One region of the Salmonella sp. HY31 genome, then DNA from elsewhere that is predicted to be linked to it. Evidence: predicted binding sites of a transcription regulator. Region 1 holds the regulator's gene; each other region holds the start of a gene.

Region 1 (10,619 bases):
CCGGTAGAGAAGACGATAAAATCGACTTCCAGCTCGCTGCCGTCGGCAAAACGCATGGTTTTACGCGCTTCGGTACCTTGCTGAACAATCTCTTGCGTATTTTTACTGGTGTGTACACGTACGCCCATGCTTTCGATCTTGCGACGTAGCTGCTCGCCGCCCATCTGATCGAGCTGTTCCGCCATCAGCATCGGCGCAAATTCAATGACGTGAGTTTCCACGCCGAGGTTTTTCAGCGCGCCGGCGGCTTCCAGCCCCAGCAGGCCGCCACCGACCACCGCCCCGCGCTTGCTGCGGCGGGCGCAGGATTCGATAGCGTTAAGGTCTTCAATGGTACGGTAAACGAAGCAATCCTGGGTTTCTGAGCCTTTAATCGGTGGAATCCACGGATATGAACCAGTCGCCATGATCAGCTTGTCATAATAAACGGTACGACCCGCGCTGGAGTGAATAACTTTCTCCTGACGGTTAATGGTAATTGCGCGTTCGCCAACCAGTACCTTTACGTCATGCTTCTCATAAAACCCTTCACGCACCAGAGAGAGCTCTTCCGCGGTGTGGTGAGAGAAGTAGGATGACAGGTGGACACGGTCATAGGCTTTACGGGGTTCTTCACAGAACACGGTAATGTCGAACAGGCTAGCGTCGGATTTATCAAGGAGATCCTCAATAAAGCGGTGGCCGACCATACCATTACCGATAATAGCGAGTCTGACTTTGCTCATTTTTGCCTCGATTTCTTTTCTATTACCGCCTACCTTAACGATTCAGCAACCCCACTTATTGATGTAAATCAAATTCACCTTTATATACCTCTTAATGGGTATATGGCTGATTTGTCAGGATTTTTATAAGTGGCGGAATTGTCAGGCTTTTCAGGTTTGTACAAATAATGTACAAAATGAGGGGGTTTTAGACCACCAGGCCTACCTCGTCGGGAGGAGAGGGAAAATAGGTTGCCGGAAGGCTGCTGCGCCTTATCCGGCCTACCAACGGCTTACGCTGTAGGCCGGATAAGACGCATTGCGTCGCCATCCGGCAATCATTATCAATGCGCCGCTGGGGCGCTATGTTGGCGATGACGGGACACAAAGCCGAGCGCAAAGCACATCACAAATACCACCGCATACAGACCATTTGCGGTGAGTAAGGCCGCCTGCGGGCCGCTGTGCGCCACAATCGGGCCGGTGACGACGAATGTCAGCATCGTTCCGATGGTACCGCAGGTCAAAATAAAGTTGACCAGCTTAGGCGAGGCCACTTTCGTTTGCTGCGATCCCAGCGTAATGATGGAGGTATAAATGGCGCTGGAGAAGAAGCCCAGCGTCAGAATAAACCACGGCATGTGCGCCTGTGTGCCGGTAATAAACAGATACATCAGTACTGCCGCCATACCCGCCAGCACGGTCAGAATGCGTTGCAGATCGAAAAAGCGCAGGATAAAGCTGAACGCCCACATGCCAAACATATAGGACATCCAGAAATCGCTCACCAGCGCCCCGGCGTCATTCAGGCTCATGCCGAGGCCTTTGGCGTATTCCGGCACCCAGGAGATAAAGCCTAATTGACCGAGGATATAGCACAGCGCAGCGACGGCGAGAAACAGTACGCCAATGCCCCATTTTTCTTTGGCGACAGGCGCCTGAGAGTGCTGCGCATGTTTACCCAGCGCCGGAAATTCACAGCCGAAGGTCAGGATGAAAATCGCCAGATAGACCAGGCCGATGCAGGCATAGACCCAGTACCACTCAATACTACGCGCCAGCAAGAAGGCGGCGACCATGGGAAAAATCATCCCCGCCATGCTGAAGAAGGAGTCGGTAAACAGCAGTCGGGAACCGCGCTGACGCCCTTCATACAGTTGCGTAATCAGGAAGGTGCCAATCGACATGGTGATCCCACTGACCAGCCCCAGCACAAACATCGCCGCTGAGAACAGCGCCAGGCTATGACTGAGCATCAGCCCGGCAACCGCCAGCACCATCAGGATAAAACCAAAGCGTAGCTGTGTTTTCAGCGGGACGATTTCCATCAACCACGCATTGAGGAAGATCGAGATCAAAATCCCGGCGTTCAGGAAAGTAAAGGTGTTACTCATGCTGGAAACGGGCAGATGAAAATAGTCTGCGATATTTCCCATCACCATCCCGGTGACAATCACCAGCGCCCCGGTCAGGGCGTAGGAAAGAAAGCTGATCCATGTGAGCTTGATGCGGTTGCTGTTAGTCATGTCTGGCCTTGAAGAGAAGTGAAGCGCGTGGAGGGCGCGTTAAGCGGGCAGATTTTAGGCGCTTTAGTGACGCATTTAAATAATTATTAGCAAACGTATTGCCCGTTACATTTTTAACGTGATCATGATCACGATATATTGCGAGGCTCAGGCATTGTGCCGTGACGTTACATTTGTTTCAGATACGTAAAATTAGGTAAAGGACTGGCCTGACCCTGGAAGGCTCTTTAGAATCAGTCCACTTGCTTTATTTCTGCTCTTGTTAAGGAAATCTCATGCTCAAATCGACTCTGGCGGCTGTCGTAGCTGTTTTCGCTCTTTCTGCTCTTTCTCCCGCAGCGTTGGCAGCAAAAGGCGATCCTCATGTGCTGTTAACCACCTCCGCCGGGAATATTGAGCTGGAGCTGAACAGCCAGAAAGCGCCGGTTTCCGTGAAAAACTTTGTCGATTACGTCAACAGTGGTTTCTATAACAACACCACGTTTCACCGCGTTATTCCTGGCTTTATGATTCAGGGCGGTGGTTTTAACGAGCAGATGCAGCAGAAGAAACCGAATCCGCCTATTAAGAATGAAGCCGACAACGGCCTGCGTAATACTCGCGGCACGATCGCGATGGCGCGTACCGCGGATAAAGACAGCGCCACCAGCCAGTTCTTTATTAACGTCGCGGATAACGCTTTTCTCGACCACGGCCAGCGTGACTTTGGCTATGCAGTCTTTGGTAAAGTGGTAAAAGGTATGGACGTCGCTGATAAAATCTCTCAGGTGCCGACGCACGATGTCGGGCCTTATCAGAATGTGCCGACAAAACCAGTCGTTATCCTTTCCGCGAAAGTCCTGCCATAAAATATGCCTGCGCGGGGGCGAGCCACCCGCGTTTTCTCCCTGTCTCAGCGTAACCTGAAATTGCTGCTTATACTTGTGGGCAAGCACAGGCATATTCAGGGAGGCCAGGTGAAGAAACTTACCGATAAACAAAAGTCACGCTTTTGGGAACAGCGGCGCAACGTTAACTTCCAGCAAAGCCGCCGTCTCGAAGGTATTGAGATCCCCTTAGTAACCCTGACCGCCGACGAAGCGCTGGCACGCCTTGACGAACTTCGGAGGCACTATGAGCGATAAATTTGGCGAAGGACGCGATCCGTACCTCTATCCGGGGCTGAATGTGATGCGTAATCGGCTGGGGATTCATCAGGCCCAGCGACTGGCGCAAGCGGCATATGAAATGACCGCGCTCCGCGCCGCCACGATTGAACTGGGGCCGCTGATACGCGGCTTGCCCCATCTGTGCGCGATTCATCGCCAGCTCTATCAGGATATTTTCGACTGGGCAGGGCAACTGCGGGAGGTCGATATTTACCAGGGCGATACCCGTTTCTGCCACTTTGCCTATATCGAAAAAGAGGGTAATGTCCTGATGCAGGATCTGGAAGAAGAGGGCTATCTGGTCGGTCTGGCGCATGAAAAGTTTGTCGAGCGGCTGGCGCATTACTACTGCGAAATTAACGTACTTCACCCGTTTCGTTTGGGGAGCGGGCTGGCGCAGCGCATCTTCTTTGAACAACTGGCGCTACATGCAGGCTACGCGCTGAGTTGGCAAGGTATTGCGGTTGAAACGTGGAATCAGGCGAACCAGAGCGGCGCGATGGGCGATCTCTCCGCTTTGCAGGCGATTTTTCAGAAAGCGGTAAGCGAAGCTCGCGAAACTGAGTAAAATAGTGCGGTTCTACTGACCCGGAGCCGCCATGATCCTGCTTATCGATAACTATGATTCCTTTACCTGGAACCTCTACCAGTATTTTTGTGAACTGGGCGCGGAAGTGCAGGTCAGGCGCAATGATGCGCTGACGCTGGCGCACATTGACGCTTTGAACCCGCAAAAAATCGTTATCTCTCCCGGCCCCTGTACGCCGGATGACGCTGGCATTTCACTGACGGTCATCCGCCATTATGCCGGACGTATTCCGATGCTGGGCGTCTGCCTTGGGCACCAGGCGATGGCGCAGGCTTTTGGCGCGACGGTGGTGCGGGCAGCGAAAGTAATGCACGGTAAAACGTCACCTGTTACGCACAATGGACAGGGCGTGTTTCGGGGATTGCCCAGCCCGTTAACCGTGACACGTTACCACTCGCTGATTGTCGACCCTGCCACGTTGCCTGAGTGTTTTGAGATCACCGCCTGGAGCGAAACGCAGGAGATTATGGGCATTCGCCACCGCGAGTGGGATCTGGAAGGCGTGCAGTTCCACCCGGAAAGTATTCTCAGCGAACAAGGACACGCTCTCCTGGAGAATTTCCTCCGGCGTTGATTTGTGGTTGCTATTAAGTGATTTTTTATTCATATTTTGTGATTATAATTTCACTGGCATTTCTGCTTAACCGGGTGGTAATGATATGGCAACTGAACAAACGGCTATTACGCGCGCAACTTTTGATGAAGTGATTCTGCCCATTTATGCACCGGCGGACTTTATTCCGGTTAAAGGTAAAGGCAGTCGCGTATGGGATCAGCAGGGCAAAGAGTATATCGATTTCGCCGGCGGGATCGCAGTGACTGCGCTGGGCCATTGCCATCCGGCGCTGGTCGAGGCGCTGAAATCCCAGGGTGAAACCTTATGGCATACCAGCAACGTTTTTACCAACGAACCGGCGTTGCGTCTGGGACGTAAATTGATCGACGCCACGTTTGCCGAGCGCGTGCTGTTTATGAATTCCGGCACCGAAGCGAACGAAACCGCTTTTAAACTGGCGCGTCATTATGCCTGCGTGCGCCATAGCCCGTTCAAAACGAAAATCATTGCCTTCCATAACGCCTTTCATGGCCGTTCCTTGTTTACCGTCTCTGTAGGCGGGCAGCCGAAATATTCCGACGGCTTTGGGCCGAAACCCGCCGATATTATTCACGTTCCCTTCAACGATCTCCATGCGGTGAAAGCGGTAATGGATGACCACACCTGCGCGGTGGTGGTCGAGCCGATTCAGGGTGAAGGCGGCGTGCAGGCGGCTACACCGGAATTCCTCAAAGGGTTACGCGACCTGTGTGACAAGCATCAGGCGTTGCTGGTGTTTGATGAAGTGCAGTGCGGGATGGGGCGCACCGGAGACCTGTTTGCCTATATGCACTACGGCGTCACGCCGGATATCCTCACCAGCGCCAAAGCGTTAGGCGGCGGTTTTCCGGTGAGCGCCATGCTGACCACGCAGGAGATTGCCTCGGCCTTCCATGTCGGTTCGCACGGTTCAACCTATGGCGGCAATCCGCTGGCCTGTGCGGTGGCTGGCGCGGCATTCGATATCATTAATACGCCAGAGGTACTAGAAGGCATTCACACTAAGCGGCAACAGTTTGTGCAACATTTGCAGGCGATTGACGAACAATTTGACATTTTCAGCGATATTCGCGGCATGGGGCTGCTGATTGGCGCGGAACTGAAGCCGAAGTATAAAGGTCGGGCGCGCGATTTTCTGTACGCAGGCGCAGAGGCCGGGGTGATGGTGCTCAATGCCGGACCAGACGTGATGCGTTTTGCCCCGTCGCTGGTGGTGGAAGAGGCGGATATCAATGAAGGAATGCAGCGCTTTGCGCAGGCGATAGGGAAAGTGGTTGCCTGATGGCGGATTGCCGGATAAGCGTAGCGCATCCGGCAGTCGATCTAACCTTTTGTATCCCGTAGCCGCTTACTCAGCCAGATACCGTGATGCGGACGCTGACGCCAGGCCATCGACGAAATGGTGTGCATGGTGTTCAGATGGCCGATGATGCGCTGTAAATGTTGTTCCAGAGTGCTCAATAAGCCATGTGACGGCATGTCCGGCGACTCCAGAATGTTGACGTCGCCGGAACCGCCTGGCCTGTCGTACTCCAGGCGCTGCTGGCAGCGCTGAATCGCAATCTCGCAAGATTCCAGATAGCGCTGCGCCAGATCCGGCGTCAGCATGGTGTGTTCCCGCGCCAGCGTCGTCATGGCGTTGATATGCTCGACAATAAACTGGCTGTGCGTGACCCACAGTTTCATATCCGACAGATAGTGGGTATTGAATCCGGGTTCCTGCATTGCCTGATTTAACGAGTTGAATAGCGTGTTATGCGCCTGGTTGACCCGCATTCTTTGATAAGCGAGCGGGGTGGCCTGCGGATCGTTACTGAGGATCAGTCGGATAGCTTCTTGATCGGCTTCCAGCGCATCATGGGCGTTTTTACGTAATAGCCCGCTTTGCCATTGCGGCCACAGCCAAACCATGCCGCCAAAGGCAATTAAACAGCCAATAAGCGTATCGATCAGCCTCGGCACAATAAACTGCTCTCCGTTTAACGTCAGTAACTGGATGGTGTATACCGCCGTCACCGTAAAGCCGACCGTCGCCCAGCCGTAGTTTTTACGAATAATCAGATAACTTGCCAGCGTTAGTACCAGCATGACCGCCAGCGTAATGCTTTCGGGAATATGTAAGTGCAGCGTGACGCCGGCAATCACCAGGCCGACCAGCGTTCCGACCGAACGGTGCAGAATACGTACGCGCGTCGCGCCATAGCCGTTTTGGGTGACAAACAGCACCGTCATGAGGATCCAGTACGGTTTGGGCAGGTGCAACGCGCTGCCCATCAGACTGGCGATACTCATCATTACGCTAATGCGTCCGGCGTTGCGTAGCGCCGGCGATTTAAGCGACACATAATTTTTCAGCGCCGGGAGTAGTGGCAGGCGACGCTGTTTATCGGCCATCAGGTCGCGGGCGTAAAGCGGTCGCTGAGTACGCAGCACGCGGGCGATTCGGCTGAAGTGCCAATAGCAGAACTGGCCTACCGGGTTTTCAGGATGTTGATTGGCAATCTTCTCCAGCGCGCCAATCTGTTTTTCCATAGAGAAGCGCGTCGGCAGACGATGATAAAGGATGTCATCCGCCAGCACGCGCAGGCGAGCGGCGACCGTTTGCGCATTCCAGCGAATTACCTCTTCCGCATGGCTGCGTTCTACCAGTTTCTGTACCTCTTCCGGCTGATGCAGGCTGACGGAGATGTGTTCCTGCAAATCCATCGCTTCCTGAAAAGCCCGCAGTAGGCGCTTGTAATCATTATTGTTGTGCGCCGAAAGCATATGCATCTGTTGGTAACACTGGGTAATGAGATCGACCGCTTTTTGCTGGCGTATCAGCAGGGGAGGCAGCGCTTTTTCCGGATCGATATGTTGGGTGAGCAGGCTGTATTTCGCTTCGCAGTAATCGGCCAGTTCACGATATAACAAACTCAATGACTCGCGCAGCGGCTGTTCGCGCCATAGCCAGAACCAAAACCAGTTAAACACGCCGTACCATAGGGTGCCCAGCGCATAAATAAGCAGCGGCTCCCAGACGGGCATGTATCCCGCAAGGCTCAGGGTAAATATGGCGGCAATCAGCGACGCTGGCAGTAGCCGCGCATGAAGTGGGCTAATTTCCGCCGTCACGCCAAGCACCAGCGTGAGCCCGGTCAGGATCAACGGCAGGGGGACGGATTCCGCCAGCAGGAGTTGCGTTGCCAGACTGCATCCGGCGAACAGCGACGCGCCGATGATCAGGCGTTTAAAAAAGCGTTTGTGCGGTGTATCCAGACCTGCAATGTTGCAGCAGGCGGGAACGAGAGAGAAAAGTAATCCCAGGTGTAGCTGGCCTATCAATAAACCGACAGCCACAGGCAGGCACAGCACCAGCGTTTGCCGTAGTGCGTAATTAATCTCTGGGTGATAAATCAGTCTTCGCCACATCGATGCAAACAAAAATGGCGCATGATAAAACGCGCCATTCTGACGGGATTAACGGGTGCCGTAGACGACGATGGTCTTGCCATGCGCGGAGATCAGGTTTTGATCTTCCAGCATCTTCAAAATACGACCAACGGTTTCGCGGGAGCAGCCGACGATCTGGCCAATTTCCTGACGGGTGATTTTGATCTGCATCCCATCCGGGTGCGTCATGGCATCGGGCTGTTTCGCCAGATTCAGCAGCGTCTGAGCGATACGCCCGGTGACGTCGAGGAAGGCGAGGTTACCTACTTTTTCAGACGTGACTTGTAAGCGACGAGCCATCTGGGAAGAGAGGCGCATCAGAATATCCGGGTTTACCTGGATTAATTGGCGAAATTTTTTGTAGGAAATTTCAGCGACCTCACATGCGGTTTTCGCACGTACCCAGGCGCTGCGTTCCTGGCCTTCTTCAAACAGGCCCAATTCACCAATAAAATCACCCTGATTCAGATAAGAAAGAATCATTTCTTTCCCTTCCTCATCTTTGATCAGCACTGCCACGGAGCCTTTAACGATGTAGTACAGCGTTTCTGCTTTTTCACCCTGGTGAATCAGCGTGCTCTTTGACGGGTACTTATGAATGTGGCAATGAGACAAGAACCATTCAAGAGTCGGGTCTGTTTGCGGTTTGCCAAGCACCATGCGCGGTTATCCTCTGTTATAAGCTGTCTCCAGAGCCAGAAAACGGCACTGTCTCTGGGGTTGCAAAAATATGCTTCCCGCTACCTGGGAAGAGGGCTACGAAAATAGACTGTAGCCTGTAATGTGATGTCCTCTGCATACATGCAGTACGTCAATGTATTACTGTAGCATCTTGTCTGTTTTAGCATAGCTTTCGCCGTGTGTCTCCTGGTGTCTCGCTTCAGCATGACCCAAGTCGCCTTCCATTGCGAGTTTTGTTGTATGCGCGTAATCTTTCAGGAAAATTGAAACATTGGAGTTACGAAATATGCAAGCGCGTGTAAAGTGGGTTGAAGGACTCACGTTCCTCGGAGAGTCTTCCTCCGGCCACCAGATTTTAATGGATGGCAACTCCGGTGACAAAGCGCCGAGTCCGATGGAGATGGTATTAATGGCGGCTGGCGGATGTAGCGCTATTGATGTGGTATCGATCCTACAAAAGGGGCGTCAGAATGTCACCAACTGCGAAGTGAAGCTGACATCCGAGCGCCGGGAAGACGCGCCGCGCCTGTTTACGCACATTAATTTGCATTTTATGGTTACCGGCAGCGATCTGAAAGAGGCTGCCGTCGCGCGCGCTGTTGATCTCTCTGCGGAAAAATATTGCTCGGTGGCGCTAATGCTGGAAAAAGCGGTCCATATTACCCATTCGTATGAAGTGATTGCGGCGTGATTATCATTATCTGATGGCGGCTTCGCCTTATCGGACCTACCAGTTTTTATCCCGTAGGCCCGATAAGCGTAGCGCCATCGGGCGTTTCAACGCGGTTATTCGATTTTTTTGCCTTCCATTAATCGCTGTACCAACGGCAACATAATCAGCTCCATCGCCAGTCCCATTTTGCCGCCCGGCACCACTAATGTATTAATGTGAGAAATGAACGAGCCCTGGAGCATCGCCAGTAGCCAGGGAAAATCGATCCCTTCCAGGTTGCGGAAATGGATCACCACAAAACTCTCATCCAGCGACGGAATGCCCTTTGCGGCGAACGGATTGGAGGTGTCGACGGTCGGCACGCGCTGGAAGTTAATATGGGTACGGGAGAACTGCGGCGTAATGTAATTGATGTAGTCGTCCATGGAGCGCACCACGGAATCCATCACTGCTTCACGGGAGTGTCCACGTTCGCCGGTGTCACGAATCAGTTTCTGAATCCATTCGAGGTTGACGATAGGCACCACGCCAACCAACAGATCAACATGACGCGCGACATCATGTTGCGGCGTGACGACGCCGCCGTGCAGTCCTTCATAAAACAGCACATCGGTCGGCTCGGGAAGCGGCTGCCAGGGTGTAAACGTGCCGGGAACCTGATTCCACGGTACGGCTTCATCATAGGTATGCAGATATTTACGTGACTGGCCTTTACCCGTCTGCCCGTACTCAATGAAAGTGTGTTCCAGCAGGCTGAAGTCATTGGCTTCAGGCCCGAAATAGCTGATATGCCGCCCGGCGTCGCGCGCTTTGCGGATCGCCATGTCCATTTCCGGGCGGGTATAACGATGAAAACTGTCGCCTTCCACCTCGGCGGCGTGCAGATTTAACTGCGCGAAAATTTTACGAAACGCGAGGCTGGTGGTGGTGGTCCCCGCGCCACTTGACCCTGTTACTGCTATCACCGGATGTTTGGCTGACATGGCAACTCCATGATTAAGCTTTAATAATAATGTATTGCCGTCAAAGGCGTTTTATTCGCGAAACTGTTTTTTCGGCATAATATTGACCGTTTCATGTAATTCAGACCATACCAGAACGGCCTCGCCGGATTGCAGTTGACGTTTTACGTCCGCGACTTTTTGTTCAAGCGAACGTTCATGTTCACCATAATCGGTGCCTTCGCGCAACACAAAGCTTTCGAGCAGGTTGTCCAGCGTGTCGGGGGAGAGCCCCTGCCAGGGAATGATCATGATGACGCCTCCAGATAC
Region 2 (10,619 bases), 1.5 Mb from region 1:
GGAAACCACTGCTGCACGAAGTGGCGACTGGCTCTCTGGACGAAGGCGTGGATGCGCTGAGCTATCTGGCTCATGCGCGTAATCATGGTTTCCAGTTCCAACTGGGGTCGGTGATGGATATTGATCGGCAAGCAAAAACCATCACCATTGCCGAGTTGCGTGATGAAAAGGGCGAACTGCTGGTGCCGGAGCGCAAAATCGCGTATGACACGCTGGTGATGGCGCTGGGCAGTACCTCTAATGATTTCAACACGCCGGGCGTGAAAGAGCACTGTATCTTCCTCGATAACCCGCATCAGGCGCGCCGTTTTCACCAGGAGATGCTGAACCTGTTCCTCAAATATTCGGCTAATCTGGGAGCGAACGGTAAGGTCAATATCGCCATCGTTGGCGGCGGTGCGACGGGGGTTGAGCTGTCGGCTGAACTGCATAATGCGGTAAAACAGCTACATAGCTATGGTTATAAGGGGCTGACCAACGACGCGCTGAACGTGACGTTGGTTGAGGCTGGCGAGCGTATTCTGCCTGCGTTGCCGCCGCGTATCTCCAGCGCTGCGCATAATGAACTGACCAAACTGGGCGTTCGCGTGCTGACTCAAACTATGGTCACCAGCGCCGACGAAGGCGGTCTGCATACTAAAGAAGGCGAGTATATTCAGGCCGATCTGATGGTGTGGGCGGCGGGTATCAAAGCGCCAGATTTTATGAAAGAGATTGGCGGTCTGGAAACTAACCGCATTAACCAACTGGTGGTGGAACCGACGCTGCAAACCACGCGCGATCCTGATATTTATGCGATTGGCGACTGTGCTTCCTGCGCACGTCCGGAGGGAGGCTTTGTACCGCCTCGCGCTCAGGCGGCGCATCAGATGGCTACCTGCGCGATGAATAACATTCTGGCGCAGATGAATGGCAAGCCGCTGAAATCCTATCAGTATAAAGATCATGGATCGTTGGTCTCGCTGTCCAACTTCTCTACCGTTGGTAGTCTGATGGGGAACCTGACCCGCGGTTCAATGATGATTGAAGGACGTATCGCCCGCTTCGTGTATATCTCGTTATACCGTATGCACCAGATAGCATTGCATGGATACTTTAAAACCGGCCTGATGATGCTGGTGGGAAGTATTAACCGCGTCATTCGTCCGCGCCTGAAACTGCACTAATTTCTCTGCGGCTCACCGGTTGTTCGCACCGGTGAGCGCTTCTCCGTATCTTTCTTCGGAGTTGTCCGAATCCTTCAGATTTACCGTCTCATCCCACACTTTTCATCCTCATTCCGATTGGCTTTGTTCGCATACTGGTTGCAAAATTGTTACCAATAGCAACGAAGGAGGAACTCCCGTGAATAAATCAATGTTGGCGGGTATAGGGATTGGCGTAGCGGCTGCGCTGGGCGTGGCGGCAGTAGCCAGTCTCAACGTATTTGATCGTGGTCCGCAATATGCGCAGGTGATATCGGCTAAACCGATTAAAGAGACGGTAAAAACGCCGCGTCAGGAGTGCCGTAATGTCACCGTCACGCATCGCAGACCGGTCCAGGACGAAAACCGTATCGCCGGCTCAGTGCTTGGCGCAGTAGCAGGCGGCGTGATTGGACATCAATTTGGCGGCGGTCGTGGTAAAGATGTGGCGACGGTCGTCGGGGCGCTGGGCGGCGGTTATGCTGGCAACCAAATCCAGGGATCAATGCAGGAAAGTGATACTTACACTACCACGCAGCAACGCTGTAAGACGGTGTATGACAAATCTGAAAAGATGCTTGGCTACGACGTGACGTACAAAATTGGCGATCAGCAGGGCAAAATCCGCATGGATAAAGACCCCGGAACGCAAATTCCCCTCGACGGCAATGGCCAACTGGTTCTGAATAACAAAGCATAAAAAAGCTGTACTCTGCAAGTTAGCCCCTCATTCGCTCAGGCTGAGGGGCTTTTTTTATCCGAAACTGCGTCGTTCAGGGTTTGAGCAATTCAGGCCAGATGCGCAGAGTCGTGCGCGTGATTTGCATCAGTTGTTCGAAGGTGGCTCCTTCACGGGCGCTAATCGACATTCCCTGTAAAATACAGTTTATATATTCTGCGAGCGCCTGCGGGTTACAGTACGCCGGAATTTCACCGCGCTCCTGGCGCTGACGCAGAAACTGAATGAGCGTCTGCTCTTGCATGGCGTGGCGTGATTTTACTGTACGGGCGATATTGTGCGAGGAGGCGGCCAGGGTGGCGGACGTATTAATCATAAAACAGCCAGCCGGCGTGTCTGTGCTGGTAAAACAGGCAGCAATTTCTGTGAAATAATCTTCCAGCGCGCATTCCACGCTTTTCTCTTCGCAAAAGAGCTGGGCTTCGTGCTTTGAGGCAAAGCGAGTGATGTAGCGATCCAGGACAGCGCGAAATAATCCTTCTTTGTTAGTGAATTCCGCATAGAGAGTAGGCGCTTTCGCCCCGGTAGCCTCTACGAGATCGGCAAGCGAAGTTGCTTCATAGCCGTGTTGCCAGAAGAGGGTCATGGCCTTATCAAGCGCGGCTTCCCTGTCGAACACTTTTGGTCGGCCACGGCTTTTCTTCGCGCAACTCGTGGTATCCGTTGTCATGATGCCGTTGTACCTGTTTAAAGGGGGGATCTCTATTATAAAAACAAACGACTTCTGGCTCCAGCGTGTTCATTAGAAAAATACATCAATTCTATTCACATGAAAAATAACATCTTTATAAATTATATAACGATCATTATAAAAAGAGATTGACGCGTGATGCAGATCACATCTATGATTAATTTATCGATCGTTAAGTTAATGCTTGCGACACTCATTCATCTGCTAAAGGTCATAACTATGAAAAACGTAAAAACCCTCATCGCTGCTGTGGTACTTGGTTCGCTCTCATTCGCCAGTTTCGCCGCCGTTGAAGTCCAGGCAACACCAGACGGTCAACAGAAGTTTGGTACCATTTCTGCGAATGGCGGCACAAATCTGGGATCGCTGGAAGATCAGCTGGCGCAGAAAGCGGAGGAGATGGGCGCGAAGTCTTTTCGTATTACCTCTGTCACCGGTCCGAATACCCTTCACGGTACGGCGGTAATCTACAAGTAAGCATTAACCCTCATTAATGTCACTGCGATTGCCACAATAAAAAGAAAAAGCCTCGCGATGTATCGCGAGGCTTTTTTGTCGGTCGGATAAGGCGGTTATGCCGCTATCCGGCGTAAACCAGCCTGATGGTGCTTTACTTATCCGGCCTATAAATACCGTAACGCTTACAGCGACTGCGGTTTTGTCTCCGGGTGACGGGTTACATCCACCGGCATTCCGGAACGCACTTCCATAACATGTTCCATCACCGCGGCGTCGGTCTGCGGCGCGTCCTTAAACGTCTGTATAGGGCCATTCAGCACAATCGGCAGCACCTGCGGATCGTCGCCTATATTTTTAGACAGCGGCTGATGAACCTCCACCAGTCGCACGCCGCCTGGCTCCACCGAGGCTTTAATCGGCGTATTGATAATATTCACTTTGGTTCCCGGCGTGACCTGACGGAACAACGTCTCTATATCACCGTCGCGCAGGCGGATACAGCCGGAACTGACGCGCATACCAATGCCAAAATCGGCATTAGTGCCATGTAACAGATAGACGCCGCCGTAGGCCGCTAAACGAATCGCGTGATGCCCCATCGGGTTATCGGGACCGGCAGGCACCACGGCGGGGAGATCGATGCCTTGCGCTTTATAGCGGGCGCGAATATTGGCGGTCGGCGTCCAGGTTGGATTGGCGCGTTTATCCGAAATGGTTGTCACCATCGTTGGCGTCAGGGTATCGCCGCCCAGTTGACCAATCCCGATAGGGTAGACCGTGACCGTATTTTTCCCCGGTTGATAATAATAAAGCCGTAATTCCGCGAGGTTAATGACGATACCTTCACGTGGCGCGTCCGGTAGCAGCGTTTGCAGCGGAATCGTCAGCACGCTGCCTGCGCGTGGCACGTAAGGATCAATGCCGGGGTTGGCCTGTAACAGGGCTAAAAAGCCCACGTTATATTTTTTGGCGATCGCCTCCAGCGAGCCGCCGTCGTCTTCGACGACATGGAATTTATTTTCCCCTACCAGTCGACTGCCGGGAGGCGGAAGAGGCCACGTATTCGCCTGCGCGGGAAGAGCAAGCATGATGGTCGCGGTAAGCGCAAGCAACGCCCACCAGCGAGAGAGTCGCGTATTTTCGAACATTATAATAAGCCCATGATTATTATGTGGTTATTTTTATAAAAGAGGAAATAAGAATTATGGCGGCTGGCTGTGTCTGGAACTGCAGGGAAGTGCAAAGAATTTGTAAAGATTAGGCCGGACGCAGGGTAATGACGCCCGGCCTGACGCTTATGCAATAGCGTTTTCTTCCAGTTGCTGCATAAACTGGCGTACCCAGTCTATACGCGTTTTACGTTCGCTTAAATCCTGAATAAACTTGAGGCGCGTCGGGCCATCCAGACGGAAATGCTGCGGCTGTTTTTGCAACAACCCGATAAGCCAGGTGGGGTCAACGTGGTTTTTCTCGGCGAACTCAATCGTTCCGCCTTTCTCGTTACCCTCCAGTTTTCGGATGCCGAGCTTTTGCGCCTGTTGGCGCAGGCGAGCGATATCCAGCAGATTACGCGCCGGATCGGGCAGCAGGCCGAAGCGATCGATCAATTCCACTTTGATCTCTTCCAGCTCGTTTTCGTTCTTAGCGCTGGCAATGCGTTTATAGAATGACAGCCGGGTATTAACATCCGGAATAAAATCATCCGGCAGTAACGACGGCATTCGCAGCTCGACTTCCGTTTGCTGGCTGGTGAGATCTTCCAGCGACGGTTCGCGGCCTGCTTTCAGCGCATCGACGGCGTTTTCCAGCAGTTCCATGTAGAGTGAGAAGCCAATGGTTTCCATTGAGCCGCTTTGCTCTTCGCCAAGCAGTTCGCCCGCGCCGCGGATCTCCAGATCGTGGGTCGCCAGCGCAAACCCGGCGCCTAAATCCTCCAGCGACGCAATCGCCTCCAGCCGTTTTTGCGCATCGGTGGTCATTGCTTTAGGGTGCGGCGTCAGCAGCCAGGCGTAGGCCTGGTGGTGCGAGCGCCCTACGCGGCCGCGTAACTGGTGCAACTGCGCGAGGCCGAAATGATCCGCGCGTTCAATGATGATCGTGTTAGCGGTGGGGATGTCGATTCCCGTTTCGATAATCGTAGTACACACCAGCACGTTAAAACGTTGATGGTGGAAATCGTTCATGACCCGTTCCAGTTCACGTTCGCGCATCTGCCCGTGGCCAATGGCGATTCGCGCTTCCGGCACCAGTTCCGCCAGCCGCTCTGCGGCTTTCTGAATATTTTCGACATCATTGTACAAATAGTAAACCTGACCGCCGCGCAGAACTTCACGCAGAATCGCTTCCCTTACCACCAGGCTATCGTATTCGCGGACAAAGGTTTTTACCGCCAGACGGCGTGCAGGGGGGGTGGCGATAATAGAAAGATCGCGCATACCGCTCATCGCCATATTCAGCGTCCGCGGGATCGGCGTCGCCGTGAGCGTCAGAATATCGACATCGGCGCGCATCGCCTTAATTCGCTCTTTGTGGCGCACGCCGAAACGGTGCTCTTCATCGACAATCAGCAGGCCGAGGTCGCGCAGCTTCACATCGCTTTGTAGCAGTTTATGAGTACCGATCAGAATATCGATCTTACCCTCGGCGGCTTCCGCCAGGATTTGCGTCTGCTCTTTGGCGCTGCGAAAGCGGGACAGCATCTCAATACGTACCGGCCAGTTGGCGAAACGGTCGCGGAAGTTGTCATAGTGTTGCTGCGCCAGTAGCGTAGTCGGCACCAGTACCGCCACCTGTTTGTGGTTTTCCACCGCCAGGAACGCGGCGCGCATCGCCACTTCGGTTTTGCCGAAGCCGACGTCGCCGCACACCAGCCTGTCCATCGCCAGCGGTTGGCACATATCGCTCAATACGGCGTTAATCGCCTGTGCCTGATCGGGCGTCGTTTCAAACGGGAAGCTGTCGCAGAATAACTGGTACTGCTCACGATCATGCTTAAAGGCAAAACCCTCTTTTGCCGCCCGTTGCGCATAAATATCCAACAGTTCCGCCGCCACATCGCGCACTTTTTCCGCCGCTTTTTGCCGGGCGCGCGACCAGGCATCGCCGCCCAGTTTATGCAGCGGCGCACTTTCTTCCGCGCCGCCGGCATAGCGGCTAATCAGGTGTAATGAGGAGACCGGTACGTACAGTTTGGCGTCATTGGCGTAAGTGAGCATCAGATATTCGCCCTTGATGCCGCCAGCCTCCAGAGTGGTCATGCCGGCATAACGCCCGACGCCGTGCTCCAGATGCACTACCGGTTGGCCGACGTGAAGCTCCGCCAGGTTACGAATCAACGTATCCGGGTTGATCGTGCGGCGGGAATCCTGGCGGCGACGCGCGACCCGTTCACCCAAGAGATCGCTTTCACAAATCAACGCCAGATTGCGTTGGGTGTCGATAAAGCCATGTTCCGCGGCGCCAATCATCAGATAGCGTCCCGCATCCTGCGCCTCGTCCAGGTGTAAAATCCGCTTCGGCGCGATTTTTATGCGAGCAAGGAGCTCCCCCAGCGCTTCGCGACGTCCTTCGCTTTCCACCGAGAAAATCACCGGGCCGTTGAAAGATTCGAGGAATTTACGTAGCGCGTCCAGCGGCGATTTTTGCTGCGCCTGGATAGCCAAATCTGGTAATTTCTGGAAACCGAGATTGGTATTGGCGGCTTTTTCCGGCAGATGGTCGGTCTTAAGCTGGAGGCGAGGCCAGCGTTTAAGCTCGGAAAAGAGCTCATCCACTCGTAGCCAAAGGGCTTCCGGCGGCAAAAGCGGGCGCATAGGATCGACGCCGCGATTTTCAAAACGCGCCAGCGTATCGGCCTGAAAGCGTTCGGCGCTGGTTTCCAGCGAGCCGGTATTCACCACCAGAGTGTTGGCGGGGAAGTAGCTAAATAATGGCGGCAGCGGTTCGCTGAAAAAGAGCGGTTGCCAGTATTCGATCCCGGCGGGCAGGGTGCCTTTGCTGACCTGCTGATAGATGTGCTCGGCGTCGCGTTTTACCTCAAAGGTATCGCGCCACTGGCTACGGAAAAGCTCAATAGCGGTTTTGTCGGTAGGAAATTCGTGCGCGGGCAGCAAATTAATGGCCTCGACTTCCTCCAGCGTACGCTGGGTATCCGCGTCAAACAGACGCAGGCTGTCGATTTCATCATCAAAAAAGTCGAGGCGATAAGGCTGTTCGCTGCCCATCGGGAAGAGATCCAACAGCGCGCCGCGCGTCGCGTATTCGCCATGCTCCATAACCTGATCGACATGCCGATAACCGGCGCTGTCGAGCTGTGCGCGCAGAGCGTCGCGGGACAGCCGCTGGCCTTTTTTCATCACCAGCGCATGACCATGCAGATAGCTATGTGGGCAAACACGCTGCATCAGGGTGTTTACCGGTACAATCAAGACGCCGCGCTGCATCGATGGCAACTGGTAGAGCGTGGACAGACGAGAAGAGATAATTTCCTGATGCGGGGAGAAACTGTCATACGGTAGCGTTTCCCAGTCCGCCAGGTTCATGACCATCTGATCGGTAAACTGGCGGATTTCATCATGCAGTCGCAGAGCATTTTGCATGTCAGGCGCTATGAGTACCACCGGGCCGGCATGTCGTTCGACTATCTCCGCCACCAGCGTGGCGCAGGCGGCGCCGGTAAGCTCGCCCAACTGGCGCTGATCGCCCGCTTTTGTCGGCAGCGTGTAACGTTGTTTTTCAGGCATAACGGTTGTCAGTATCTCTTTTTGTTTTACGCCGCACTCTACGCGTCATCCTTCAGGCTGCTTCATGGTTGGCTGCGCGCCGGAACAGCATGAAGGGCTCAGGTATTCAGGGGCATATGACTGATAAGCAATGTTCTTTATTATCCGCGATCGTTGCCTATTAGCAAATTGAATCCGCCGGATAACACGCCGGACAGGTGAAGTATGAACGCATAAGTGACTTGATTTATCGGCATTTTTCAGAATAACGCTGACGAACTCTTACGGTTCAGACATTTACGCATTCCGCTTTCGCTTATATACTCGGGACTTTGCTAACAGCAACCAGACGGATTACATGTATCAACCTGTCGCTCTATTCATCGGCCTGCGTTACATGCGCGGGCGTGCAGCAGATCGCTTCGGTCGCTTCGTTTCCTGGCTTTCCACTATCGGCATTACCCTGGGGGTGATGGCGCTGGTCACGGTATTGTCGGTGATGAACGGTTTTGAGCGCGAACTGCAAAATAACATTCTTGGTCTGATGCCTCAGGCCATCCTCTCTGCTGAACATGGCTCTCTTAACCCGAATCAGATGCCGGAAAAAGCCGTGAATCTGCAAGGCGTTAACCGTATTGCGCCGCTGACAACGGGCGATGTTGTACTGCAAAGCGCACGTAGCGTTGCGGTTGGCGTGATGTTGGGTATCGATCCGGCGCAAAAAGATCCGTTAACGCCGTATCTGGTCAATGTGAAGCAAAGCGAACTACAGCCGGGTAAGTATAATGTCATCCTCGGCGAGCAGCTCGCCGGACAGTTAGGGGTCAACCGCGGCGATCAGATTCGGCTAATGGTGCCATCTGCCAGTCAGTTTACGCCAATGGGACGCCTGCCCAGCCAGCGTCTGTTTACGGTGATTGGCACGTTTGCCGCCAATAGCGAGGTCGATGGTTATGAAATGCTGGTCAATATTCAGGACGCGTCGCGTTTAATGCGCTACCCGGCAGGCAATATTACCGGCTGGCGTCTATGGCTGGATGAACCGCTGAAAGTCGATACCCTTAGTCAGCAGACGCTGCCGCAAGGCACGAAGTGGCAGGACTGGCGCGAACGCAAAGGCGAGTTGTTCCAGGCTGTGCGCATGGAAAAGAACATGATGGGATTGCTGCTGAGTCTGATTGTAGCGGTCGCGGCTTTTAACATTATTACTTCGTTGGGCCTGATGGTCATGGAGAAGCAGGGCGAAGTGGCGATTTTACAAACTCAAGGGCTGACGCCCCGACAAATTATGATGGTCTTTATGGTGCAGGGCGCCAGCGCCGGTATTATCGGCGCGCTGTTGGGCGCCGCGCTGGGCGCATTGCTTGCCAGCCAACTGAATAACCTGATGCCAGTCATCGGCGCGTTTCTGGACGGCGCCGCGTTGCCCGTGGCGATAGAGCCGTTACAGGTGATCGTTATCGCGCTGGTGGCAATGGCCATCGCGCTGCTTTCTACGCTTTATCCTTCCTGGCGCGCTGCCGCCACTCAACCCGCTGAGGCTTTACGTTATGAATAAGATCCTGTTGCAATGCGACAACCTGTGCAAACGCTATCAGGAAGGCACCGTACAAACAGACGTGTTGCACGATGTCAGCTTCAGTATCGGCGAAGGTGAAATGATGGCGATCGTCGGCAGTTCCGGTTCGGGTAAAAGTACGTTGCTGCATCTGTTAGGCGGGCTGGATACGCCCACCTCCGGCGATGTGATTTTTAGCGGCCAGCCGATGAGCAAACTCTCTTCTGCGGCAAAAGCGGAACTACGTAACCAGAAACTGGGGTTTATCTATCAGTTTCACCATCTCCTGCCGGATTTTACGGCGCTGGAAAACGTGGCGATGCCATTATTGATTGGCAAAAAGAAACCGGCGGAGATTGACGCGCGGGCGCGAGAAATGCTGCACGCCGTAGGGCTGGAACATCGCGCAACCCATCGGCCTTCGGAACTTTCCGGCGGTGAGCGCCAGCGTGTCGCGATAGCGCGCGCATTGGTGAATAACCCGCGTCTGGTGCTGGCGGATGAGCCGACCGGTAATCTGGATGCGCGTAATGCCGACAGTATTTTTGAGCTTCTGGGCGAGTTAAATCGTCTGCAGGGAACCGCATTTCTGGTGGTGACTCACGACTTGCAACTGGCGAAACGTATGAGCCGCCAGCTTGAGATGCGCGATGGTCGCCTGACGGCGGAACTGAGCCTGATGGGGGCTGAGTAATGGCGTCGCCTTTATCATTGTTAATTGGGTTGCGTTTTAGCCGTGGACGGCGGCGCGGCGGTATGGTTTCGCTCATTTCCGTCATTTCTACCATCGGTATCGCGCTGGGCGTAGCGGTATTGATTGTCGGTTTAAGCGCGATGAACGGTTTCGAACGCGAGCTGAATAATCGTATTCTGGCGGTGGTGCCGCACGGGGAGATTGAAGCCGTCAATCAGCCGTGGACCAACTGGCGTGAAGCTCTGGCAAAAGTGCAGAAGGTGCCGGGCATTGCCGCCGCCGCGCCGTATATCAACTTTACCGGCCTGGTAGAGAGCGGGGCGAATTTGCGCGCCATTCAGGTTAAAGGCGTCGACCCTAAGCAAGAGCAACAGCTTAGCGCGCTACCGTCATTTGTGCAAAATCACGCCTGGGATCATTTCAAAGCGGGCGAGCAGCAGGTCATTATTGGCAAAGGTGTCGCCGATGCGCTGAAAGTGAAACAGGGCGACTGGGTGTCCATCATGATCCCCAATGCGAATGCCGACCATAAGCTGCTCCAGCCCAAACGCGTGCGTTTGCATGTCACCGGGA
Region 3 (10,619 bases), 2.4 Mb from region 1:
AAATCTGATGTGAGATTTACCTTATCTGCAATTTTTTTGCATGACAAGTAAATATTTTTTACATGAATGATTAAGCCTGCTAATGGTTCGGTAGCAAAAGTGTGACAACGCATGCGCTGTCTGGAAGCGACGGGATCGGTTCCAGTTAGCGTTCTACTTCTTTCGGATGTGCTTTAGGATTTTTCCTAGAAATAAGCCCGCCGTTGCAATGGAAAATGAGGAAAAAATGCTCTCAATCCATGACCCCTTGCTGATTTTTACCGATCTGGACGGCACGTTGCTGAACAGCCACACCTTTGAGTGGCAGCCCGCAGCCCCCTGGCTTACGCGCCTGCATGAAAGCGGCGTACCCGTGATCCTCTGTAGCAGTAAAACCGCGGCTGAAATGCTCCAGCTCCAGACGACGTTAAATCTACAGGGACTGCCGCTGATTGCGGAAAACGGTGCGGTGATCCAACTGGACGCTCATTGGGAAGACCATCCCAACTATCCCCGCCTGATAGCCGGTATTTCTCACAACGAAATCCGCCTCGTCCTGCATAAGTTGCGTGAAAAGGAACAGTTTAAGTTCACCACTTTTGATGACGTTGACGATCAGGTAATAAGTGAATGGACGGGCCTGAATCGGGCACAGTCTGCCCTAACCCGTCTGCATGAAGCTTCGGTGTCGCTGATCTGGCGCGATAGCGATGAACGCATGGCGCAGTTTGTCGCCCGTTTAAATGAACTGGGACTGCAATTTGTCCATGGCGCCCGTTTCTGGCATGTGCTGGACGCCTCCGCCGGTAAAGATCAGGCCGCCAACTGGCTGATTGAAGCATATCGTCGCCAGTGGCACGCGCGTCCTCTGACGTTGGGACTGGGAGACGGTCCCAATGATGCGCCCTTACTGGATGTGATGGATTATGCGGTTATCGTTAAAGGGCTAAACCGGGAGGGCGTACATTTGCGTAACGACGATCCTCAGCGCGTCTACCGTAGCCAGAATGAAGGACCGAATGGCTGGCGCGAAGGAATGGACTATTTCTTTTCCCGCTCCTGAGTCGCGTCGCTGGCGCAAATACGGTTACGTCCGGACTGTTTGGCGTAATAAAGCCGTTTGTCGGCCAGCGACTGCAACTGTTCAAAGTCATAGTCGCCGTATTCCTCCGCGCTGCTGATCCCCATTGACGCGCTGATACGAAGCGTCGTGCTTTTCGTCACCAGAATCTCTTTGTCATTAATGCGCTGGCGTATGCGTTCGGCAATCTGCAGCGCCTGCGCTTTCGTCGCGCCGGGCAGCACGATACAAAACTCTTCGCCCCCTACCCGTCCGGCGATGTCGTGCGATCGAATGGTGCTGCCAATGAGCCCAGCGGCATGGGACAACACGCGATCGCCGGCCTGATGGCCAAAGCGATCGTTAACGCTTTTAAAATAATCTAAATCCAGCTGTACCACAGAAAAAGGCTGGCGGGATTCCCGGTAACGCTTTGCCAGCCTGGACGCTTTTTCAAACAGCGCGCCACGGTTATAGAGCCGGGTCAGCGGATCGTGCCATGCCTGCCATTGCAGCGAATTTTGCAGAACAAACATGTTTTTGACCATATGTCGAATAACGCCCCAGGAGATCAACAGCATCGCCGTAAAAAGTACCCATAACAGCGTCAGCGCGATACTAATACTGCCAAAATTCCCTTGTATGCCTTCACGAAATGTATGCACGCGCAGCAGGACGCCATCAAAATGATCCAGCCGCTCCCAGCTTACATAATGCGTTCCTAAACGCAGCCCGCCGAGGGTATCTTTTTCTATTTCACGCGCCAGTAAGGCGCGTTCACGGTCATTTAACGTATTAGCGGTTTGTTGTTCCGGCGTGGAGTCTGCCAGCAAACGGAGATGGTTATCGTATAGCTGATACTCTCCTTCGATATCCTTTTCAGCCGCATCGCGCAGGAACCGCTGGAATGACGCGACGGGAATATCCATTGCCAGTACGCCATACCAGTAATTATCGTGATCCAGCGGCACACTGGCTGTCACTTTTTGCTGCTCAACAGCAATATAGGGCTGTGAGGAGGTAAACCACTGCACGCCGCGCTGTGGGTTACGCCGTTGACTTTGCTCAATAAACCAGGGCTGGGTCACGTACTGATAGTAACGTGATACGATATCGCTACCGTATGCCGTAGGGAGGGTTGAGAGATAAAACCCTGAGCGAGAAACATACATCGTCTCCAGCGTCAGCATGGCGGATGAGCGCGCCAGACGCGCCAGATACCCCAGCTCCAGCGTGGCGGTTAATTCATTTGCCAGATCGCGATTATCCCGCGAAAGGAGCGTCGTCCGGGCGACAAACTGATCGGAAACGCCATATAGCGGCAATGTCCGCCGCTTATCCAGCTCCAGTTGCCAGAAATGCCGGGCGCGTCGTTGCTCAAACTGCGTTACCGCACTTTGCAATGCGGCAAAAGCCAGCGGCGCCACCAGCGCTTCATGCATACCGTTACGTAAAAAGATCAACCTATCCATGTTGAATTGCAGTTGGCGGTCAAGGGCATTCGCGACGCTCCCCAGATGATTGCGCTGACTGGCGACATAGGCGTCTTTCAGTATCATCACTTCCCGCCAGGTAAGTAGCGTCGAGAACAGCATCACGATCAGAAAGCAAGTGTTGACGACATGGCCGGGACCAAAACGCCGCGCCAGCTTTTTAAACCAGCCTTGATTTTCTAACAGTGTCTCGTGCGGCACCCTGGTAACTCCTGGTTATTTATACAACGCCCCTTGATGGCTTACGGTAGTCAGACATCACTAAGGGATACCGCTAAATCCAGGCATAACCTGATAGCAGCATGTCGCCGCGCGACGACTCTCTTTATCCACAACAAAACGCCCGGCGTTAACCGGGCGTTTTGTCATCGGGCTTCGTCCCGCACGCGCCTTTCCTTGCCTGGCACGAGCTCATTCTCATGGAATGCCTCCCGCTTTACGCCAAAACCGTCATACCAGCGGCACTCTACCATTCCGCTGGAATAACCGGTGACGATCATCCGGGGTCCCCCCTCTTTCACCGTAACTTCCTCACTGACAGAAAAGACCATACCTGCCTCCGGTATCAGATGAAACGTTTTCACCTTAGACGACAACGGGCAATTTTGCACAATTCATTGCAGAAAATCAGTGCGAAACACCGCGAATTTTCGCCACACCTTTCACCAGCGCCACCACAATGGCGCCGATAATAAAACCGAGCACCAGATTCAGCCCCCCGGGAAGCGTATGCGCCATGAAAGTACCCTGTTGCTGCGCAAGATGTTCAATGGCATGGTGTAACGGCGCAATACCGTGTACGACAATCCCGCCGCCGACTAAAAACATCGCCAGCGTACCGACAATGGATAACGCTTTCATTAACCAGGGCGCGATAATCAGTAATCCTTTACCGATGCCCTGCGCCAGTACACTACGCTTTTCCGCCAGCCAGTATCCCATATCATCCAGTTTTACGATAATCCCCACCAGGCCATACACGCCAATGGTTACGACCAACGCAATCCCTGCCAGTACCAGTACCTGATTAAGCAGCGGCGCCTGCGCGACAATCCCCAGGGTGATAGCCACAATTTCAGCAGAAAGAATAAAATCGGTACGTACCGCCCCTTTCACTTTATCTTTTTCAAAGGCCAAAGGATCTTGCGCAGCCAGAGCCTCAAGACGTTTTTGCCGCTCCGCCGGGTCTTCTTTGTGTTTTCGCGCTTCAAAGGTATGAAGGACTTTTTCTACCCCTTCAAAGCAGAGAAACGCGCCGCCTAACATTAATAAAGGCGTAATGGCCCACGGGATAAATGCGCTTATCAGCAGCGCCAGCGGCACCAGAATAACCTTGTTGATCAATGACCCTTTCGCCACGCTCCATACGACTGGCAGCTCTCGGTTGGCGCGAACGCCGGTCACCTGCTGCGCATTGAGCGACAGATCGTCCCCCAGTACGCCCGCGGTTTTCTTCGCGGCCAATTTGCCCATTACCGAAATATCGTCCAGCAACGTGGCAATATCGTCGAGCAATGTCAGTAAGCTACTTCCTGCCAAAATGATTCCCTCGGTTTTTTCTTCTAAAACGTTAAGTATGTAGCAAAACGCGCAATGCCGAAACCAGCGGCACGGGTCAACGCCTTTTTATTCAAAAAGGACAATTATAATGCTCGCCAGCATAATAATTTTGGCGTTTACTATATTCACCCTTTTTATTTCACCGTGAGAGATTATGCGTTTCCGGCAGTTGTTACCTCTTTTTGGCGCGCTTTTTGCCTTGTACATCATTTGGGGGTCTACCTATTTTGTTATCCGAATAGGCGTTGAAAGCTGGCCGCCGCTGATGATGGCAGGCGTACGTTTCCTCTCAGCGGGTATTTTGCTTATGGCGTTTTTGCTGCTGCGCGGCGAAAAACTTCCGCCGCTGCGCCAGTCCATCAATGCTGCGCTGATTGGTTTATTATTGTTGGCGGTGGGTAATGGCCTGGTTACGGTGGCGGAGCATCAAAACGTGCCATCGGGCATTGCTGCAGTTGTGGTCGCCACCGTCCCGCTATTTACGCTGTGCTTTAGTTACTTTTTCGGTATTAAAACGCGCAAATTAGAATGGGTGGGGATTGCCATTGGGCTTGCCGGGATTATTCTGCTGAACAGTGGTGGCAATTTAAGCGGCAATCCGTGGGGCGCGATGTTGATCCTGATAGGCTCGATGAGCTGGGCGTTTGGTTCCGTTTACGGCTCGCGCATCGCCCTCCCCGTAGGCATGATGGCGGGCGCGATTGAAATGCTGGCGGCGGGCGTGGTCTTGCTTTGCGCGGCGTTTCTTTCCGGCGAGAAACTCACCACGCTGCCTGGCTTATCGGGTTTTATGGCCGTCGGCTACCTGGCGCTGTTCGGTTCTGTCATCGCCATTAATGCCTATATGTACCTGATTCGCAATGTCAGCCCGGCGCTGGCGACCAGCTATGCCTATGTGAATCCGGTTGTCGCCGTGTTGCTTGGCACCGGATTGGGCGGCGAGAGGCTCTCGCCCGTTGAATGGGCCGCGCTGGGCGTGATTGTGTTTGCCGTAGTGCTGGTGACGCTGGGTAAGTACCTGTTTTCCGCCAGGGCGGTGGTCACGCCGTGTAAAACGGAAAATTCACGCCAGTAGATGCATACCCTGGGTGTCGATCTGCGCGCTGGCACCGCCGCCGCAGATCCACTCTTCCAGGCGCTCCGCCAGCGCCGCGTCGCTCAATTTCGCCCGCCCGCGCAAGGCGCACTCCCAGACGATCAGTACCCGCCAGCCAAGCGCCTGTAAACGCTGAATATCGCGCTCGTCTCGCTCAACGTTCTTACCGATTTTTTCCAGCCAGAAAGCCGTTCGCGTGGCCGGTACTTTGAACAGATAACAGTGGTGATGATGCCAAAAACAGCCGTGAGTAAAAATCACACAATCATAGTCATTCACCACAAAATCCGGCTTGCCCGGTAATGTCGCGTCCTGAGTATGAAACGTAATCCCCTGCGCGGTTAACAGGCCGGCAAGACGTTTTTCAATGGCCGTATCGCGGGTCGCTATCGCGCGCATATTTTTACTGCGCGTGGCTTTATCGTGAACGTCCGCCATCTACCGCCTCTCTCTGACGCAGCGCCACCGCCTGGTGAATTTTGGCTTCCAGTAGCTTTGCTACCGCGGCAAATACCGGCACCACCACGGAATTGCCAAACTGGCGATAAGCCTGAGTATCCGAGACGGGTATCCTGAACTGGTACGTTTGCGGCGCCTCAAATCCCATTAAACGCGCGCACTCCCTCGGCGTGAGTCGGCGGGGACGATGTTGTTGATTACCGATATCGTCGAAATTCGCTTCGCCTTTCGCCATGTCCCAACCACGATCAATCAGGATTTCGGCGCCATCTTTGTAGTAACGTGCAGATAACGTGCGCGCCACACTTTCTGGATTGTCAGGATAAACCATGCCATAGCCAAAACCGTTTCCCCGCGCCTGGTGCTTTTTTGCGTAGCGATATAAATATTTCCACAGTACCGGCGTCAGGATATATTTGGCTTCGACGACGGGCTCCAGCAGCTCCGCCAGCGCCGGACGGCGCGGTGGATAACAGCGGGCGATATTGCGTAACGTAAAATCGGTTTTCAGGTTCAAATCGCGGCGGAATCCCACCAACACAATACGTTCCCGATGCTGAGGAAGAAAGTGCTGCCCGTCGATAATTTTCGGATCGTCCGGGCCATTGTCAGCGGCATCCGCCACGTCATATCCCAGTTCATTGAGCGTTTGCATAATAATGCGGAAGGTGTTGCCCTGGTCGTGACTTTTAAGGTTTTTCACGTTTTCCAGCACAAACAGCGCGGGGCGGCGGGCGTCGATAATTCTTACGACATCAAAAAATAACGTCCCCTGAGTCTCGCAGGCAAAGCCGTGGGCCCGGCCCAGCGCATTTTTCTTGGAGACGCCCGCCAGGGAAAATGGCTGGCAGGGAAAGCCTGCCAGCAGGACATCATGTTGCGGAATATGCTGGCGAATGTGTTCCGCCGCCTCCTCATCGCTGACCCCTTCCCGGTGGCTCAACGTGATATCGCGGATATCTTCATTAAAGCGATGTTGCAGCGGATCGCAAAAATAGTTCGCTTTATATGTCCGTACCGCGTGCTTATTCCATTCGCTGGTAAACACGCACTGTCCGCCTATCGCTTCAAATCCGCGGCGAATACCGCCGATGCCAGCGAAGAGATCGATAAAACGAAAGGCGTAATGCGGATGATGCGCTGGCGGCGTCGGCAACCCTGTTTTAAGACAGGTGAGTTCATTGTCGCTCAAACGATGCCATGCCGCGTTCATCATTACGCGCTTTAAGATGGCCGGGCTCCAGTGCTGTTCGCCCAGGCTGTTAAGGTGCGCCACCAGCGTTTTAACATCATAGATTTCCAGCAATTGACTCAGCATCGCCTGGATCTCGCTTCCGGCGTCGTCGGCGATGAGGTTCCGGGCGTGTGTTACTGAAATATTTTCCTGCATACATTTAACCGGCCAAAAATAATTGCCGACAGACTAACATAAAATGACGCGGTTTACGTTTCAGCGACAGGGGTTACTGATGCGTAGCAAACCTCTGGATGACCGCCTGGTCCTGCGTTTCATAGTCGCCTTTCAACTCAGCGCTCAATTTTGCCATGTACGACACCAGAAAATCCGCATTACGCTGCGCCAGGTACTTGCCCCGTTCGGTCTGCATCGTCAGCGGCAGTTTCAGCAGTTTGGTTTGAAAATGGTCGAGCGCGAATTGTTTATCGTTAAGAGGCCGTCTGTCAGCAAAGGGATCGTCGGCATCAAACAGCGCGACGCCCAGCGCGCCGGAGACCGCAAAGACCCGCGCCAGACCAATGGCGCCCAATGCCTCCAGTCTGTCTGCATCCTGCACGATTTTTGCCTCTGGCGTGGCGGGCGCAATGTTTGCGCTGAAACTATGCGCTTCGATAGCATGACAAATACCCGCCAGTTTTTCTGCCGGAAAGTCAGGAAAATCCCGCAGAAAAATACGCCGGGTTTCTGCCGCCGCCAGAATGGAAGAGCGATGCCGCTGCGGATGATTTTTCGCCAGGCTGACAATGTCATGGAAATAACATGCCGCCAGAACCACCAGCCAGTCGACAGGACCGTTTTCCCCGAGCGTTTGCGCGGTTGCCCAAACACGACGAAAATGGAAGATGTCATGGGCGGCATCCTGCTCCTGGTGGTGGTGACGTAGCCAGTCTTCAAACTGCGATTGCCAGTATCCTGAGTCCATACGCCCTCTCTTTATAGCAGACCATTTTTATTACATGCCTGAGCATGTGGTTCGCTATCCTGACATATCCGTCACCACTTTACATCCCTGCTTGCTTGCGCGTTTCTGGCTTAGTGTTGGAGGGATAAGCCAGTTTTTTGCGAGGCCGGGTGTACCAGGCAATACTCCCCAGAATAAGCCAGACGACGCCCAGCGAGAGCGCGTTAAGCCATTTTTCCGTTGCGCTGCCAGGCGCGCTGGTTGGGCCGAGAACCGGCTCGGTTTGTATGGCGGACATCAACCAGATGCAACGTGCCATCGCCCAGATGAAGTAGCCGCAAAAGGTATAAAAAACCCATAACGCTAATTTACCGCCCATGCTACGGGTGGCGTTGTCCTCCCTGGTACTCAAACTTTACTCCGCTTTTGTGATGTAAGTCATATGACATTAATTACATTATAATGTGATATCAGTCACATTTCGACCATGAAATACCTTCTCCGCCTGTTCTGGTTATTCATGCCACAAATAGTTTATTCTCAGACAATGTTGCGCCTGGCGCTGAACCTGCTGTTAAATAAGATAATGGTGATTGAATCGCATTCTGATGCAGAATAACCTATAACCAGAACAACTTATTTTTACCTATTGAGATAGTGTTTTATTTTATTGGTATTAAATGTCAAAATGATCCGGTTATTAGCCTTTTATTATTTATTTTTATTATTACCCATATTGCCGGCGCTTATGCCGGTTTTTTTATGTCTTTTCATAATCAAAATATAAAATACATATAAAAAACAAATTATATTCGCAACAAAAATCCTCAAATAAAAATAAATAAATCATTGATAAAAATGATAATTATAATGTATATATTCATTACTACCTATATAGTTTACATTATAAAAAATCGAATAGAAATAATTTGAAATGCATTTGTTGCATGTTATTTTCTAAATTCGCGAACTTAATAGAATAGTATCAGATTGTGGTTTTATTGAGGTGACTATACATTCATATAAATTATTATCACAAGGGAATACATAATGCACAGAAAAATTTTGACACTACTTGTCCCGACGTTATTAGTGGCAGGCGCAGAAAATGCGGCTGAAGTTTATAATAAAAATGGCAACAAGCTTGATCTGTACGGCAAAGTTGATGGTCTGCAAGTATCGCTAACAAAACCCAGAACGTTGTAGTAGTCGCACAGTATCAGTTCGATTTCGATCTGTGTCCGTCTGTCGCCTGTTTGCTGTCTAAGGGCAAAGATTTTTGGCGGTCAGAAAGTCCATCGTGGCCACTGGCGTTACACTGACAAAGATCTGGTTAAATATGTTGACGCCAGTATGACTTATTACTTCAACAAAAATATGTCCACCCTGGTTGATTATAAAATCAGCCTGCTGGATGAAGATAACGACTTCTATACGAAAAGCGGTATTGTAACCGATGATATCGTAGATGTTGGTCTGGTCTACCCGTTCTAAAACGCTTTAGGTTATTCGAGTCCGCATTTATCGCGGGCTTATTATTATAATAGTGAGAATTGAATAACGGATAACAACGCAAAGATAGGCTGACCTGGTTTCATCCGATAGATGAAAACAACCTTACGTTTTTTAGGCGCTGTATGAAAGAGAGAAGAATATCACTATAGATGCCAGCTTCCATAGATTATAATCATCCGGGTATAAAAAAAGCTCCTGTACGGAGCTAATGTGAATTATTTTCTAAAATCTAGCGGAACCTGTCCTGAACGAATGTATAGCCCAACATTATCAAAAGTGATCATGGTTGACTTACAAAAAATACATTTCGCGCCGAACGGGTTTTGCTCAGTAACATCGAATGTCGATGTTCTGTATTGTGAACCATGACAACATGGACACCTGAAGTGAATTTTATTAGTGATATCAGTTGCCTTAAAGCGCCACAACGTTGACCGCTGATGGACCTTTTGGTCCCTGCTCTACTGAAAACTCAACTTCCTGATTTTCATTAAGAGTGCGGAAATCATTACTTTGGATTGCAGAAAAATGTACAAATACATCTTTGCTACCATCTTTAGGCGTAATGAAACCAAAGCCTTTTTCAGGGTTAAACCATTTTACTAAACCAGTGATTTTCGTCGTCATAATATTGTTACCTTTTGAATTAGCCCTTGGGCAGAATGGCCTGAAGAAAATTATCAGAGAGAAAAAAACCTAAAGGAGATCTCAAGAGGAACAAATAATGAGAAATATTACAATCACTACTTCAGATAAGTTTGTATCAAACCGCACAACCATTAACGCACGGTTAACTGAACATAGCAAGCTTTAGTTTTGTTAAAAAAATATTAATTGCTTTTTTGGCATTATCGCGCTGATTGCCATACGTTTTTTTAGCTATGTCCGCCGCTGCAGGTGAACCTGGCGTAAATAATCTTCATCAAATATCTATTAATAGCCAGCTACGTCTCACAACGCCTACCTACCCTGGTAATAAACGCGCCACTCTCCTGATATCGTAAACCGGAGACGTGCCACCATTGCGAAGCGAAGATTTCTTCAACACTGACACGTGCTGTTTTGAGGAAATCAGAAGATGATGATGGTAAGAAAGAGAGCCAGTGCGTATACCAACACTATATACCAGGATATCAGGTGTGACATACCAAGTGTGACGAGGGTCGTTGAAAGCAGTTAAGCTAAGTGTTTGAATAGTGGCGGAGAGAGGGGGATTTGAACCCCCGGTAGAGTTGCCCCTACTCCGGTTTTCGAGACCGGTCCGTTCAGCCGCTCCGGCATCTCTCCGTATATTGCAATGATGCCAGGTAATTTGGCAT

The links. Region 1 encodes CRP, which controls carbon source genes, mostly activating them, when cyclic AMP is high. Its sites were predicted from a motif close to ATGTGANNNNNNTCACAT; they were not measured.
Region 2: a site for CRP is predicted at 2,748-2,765, ahead of bhsA (multiple stress resistance protein BhsA). Genes of this name have one in related genera too.
Region 3: a site for CRP is predicted at 8,248-8,265, ahead of drpB (cell division protein DrpB). Genes of this name have one in related genera too.

What each region holds. Positions count from the first base shown of each region.
Region 1 is NZ_CP170479.1:372,398-383,016, forward strand. Features, by position in the region: gene nirB (NADPH-nitrite reductase large subunit) at 1-725, opposite strand, end outside; gene tsgA (MFS transporter TsgA) at 1,049-2,230, opposite strand; gene ppiA (peptidylprolyl isomerase A) at 2,506-3,078, shown strand; gene ACE15A_RS01670 (YhfG family protein) at 3,187-3,354, shown strand; gene ACE15A_RS01675 (putative adenosine monophosphate-protein transferase Fic) at 3,344-3,946, shown strand; gene pabA (aminodeoxychorismate synthase component 2) at 3,978-4,541, shown strand; gene ACE15A_RS01685 (aspartate aminotransferase family protein) at 4,627-5,844, shown strand; gene ACE15A_RS01690 (YccS/YhfK family putative transporter) at 5,886-7,973, opposite strand; gene crp (cAMP-activated global transcriptional regulator CRP) at 8,022-8,654, opposite strand; gene ACE15A_RS01700 (OsmC family protein) at 8,962-9,366, shown strand; gene ACE15A_RS01705 (phosphoribulokinase) at 9,462-10,331, opposite strand; gene ACE15A_RS01710 (YheU family protein) at 10,383-10,601, opposite strand; gene ACE15A_RS01715 (hydrolase) at 10,598-10,619, opposite strand, start outside.
Region 2 is NZ_CP170479.1:1,895,307-1,905,925, forward strand. Features, by position in the region: gene ndh (NADH-quinone dehydrogenase) at 1-1,166, shown strand, start outside; gene ACE15A_RS08850 (glycine zipper 2TM domain-containing protein) at 1,345-1,884, shown strand; gene ACE15A_RS08855 (TetR/AcrR family transcriptional regulator) at 1,958-2,593, opposite strand; gene bhsA (multiple stress resistance protein BhsA) at 2,834-3,091, shown strand; gene ACE15A_RS08865 (L,D-transpeptidase family protein) at 3,256-4,221, opposite strand; gene mfd (transcription-repair coupling factor) at 4,369-7,815, opposite strand; gene lolC (lipoprotein-releasing ABC transporter permease subunit LolC) at 8,153-9,352, shown strand; gene lolD (lipoprotein-releasing ABC transporter ATP-binding protein LolD) at 9,345-10,046, shown strand; gene lolE (lipoprotein-releasing ABC transporter permease subunit LolE) at 10,046-10,619, shown strand, end outside.
Region 3 is NZ_CP170479.1:2,837,657-2,848,275, forward strand. Features, by position in the region: gene ACE15A_RS13575 (mannosyl-3-phosphoglycerate phosphatase-related protein) at 227-1,042, shown strand; gene dgcQ (cellulose biosynthesis regulator diguanylate cyclase DgcQ) at 1,021-2,733, opposite strand; gene ACE15A_RS13585 (YodC family protein) at 2,898-3,083, opposite strand; gene ACE15A_RS13590 (DUF808 domain-containing protein) at 3,160-4,077, opposite strand; gene yedA (drug/metabolite exporter YedA) at 4,247-5,167, shown strand; gene ACE15A_RS13600 (very short patch repair endonuclease) at 5,156-5,626, opposite strand; gene ACE15A_RS13605 (DNA cytosine methyltransferase) at 5,607-7,037, opposite strand; gene ACE15A_RS13610 (phosphohydrolase) at 7,111-7,806, opposite strand; gene drpB (cell division protein DrpB) at 7,886-8,197, opposite strand; partial or broken gene ACE15A_RS13620 (porin) at 8,836-8,958, shown strand; partial or broken gene ACE15A_RS13625 (porin) at 8,964-9,279, shown strand; gene ACE15A_RS13630 (hypothetical protein) at 9,516-9,704, opposite strand; gene ACE15A_RS13635 (cold shock domain-containing protein) at 9,715-9,927, opposite strand; tRNA gene ACE15A_RS13640 (tRNA-Ser) at 10,498-10,587, opposite strand.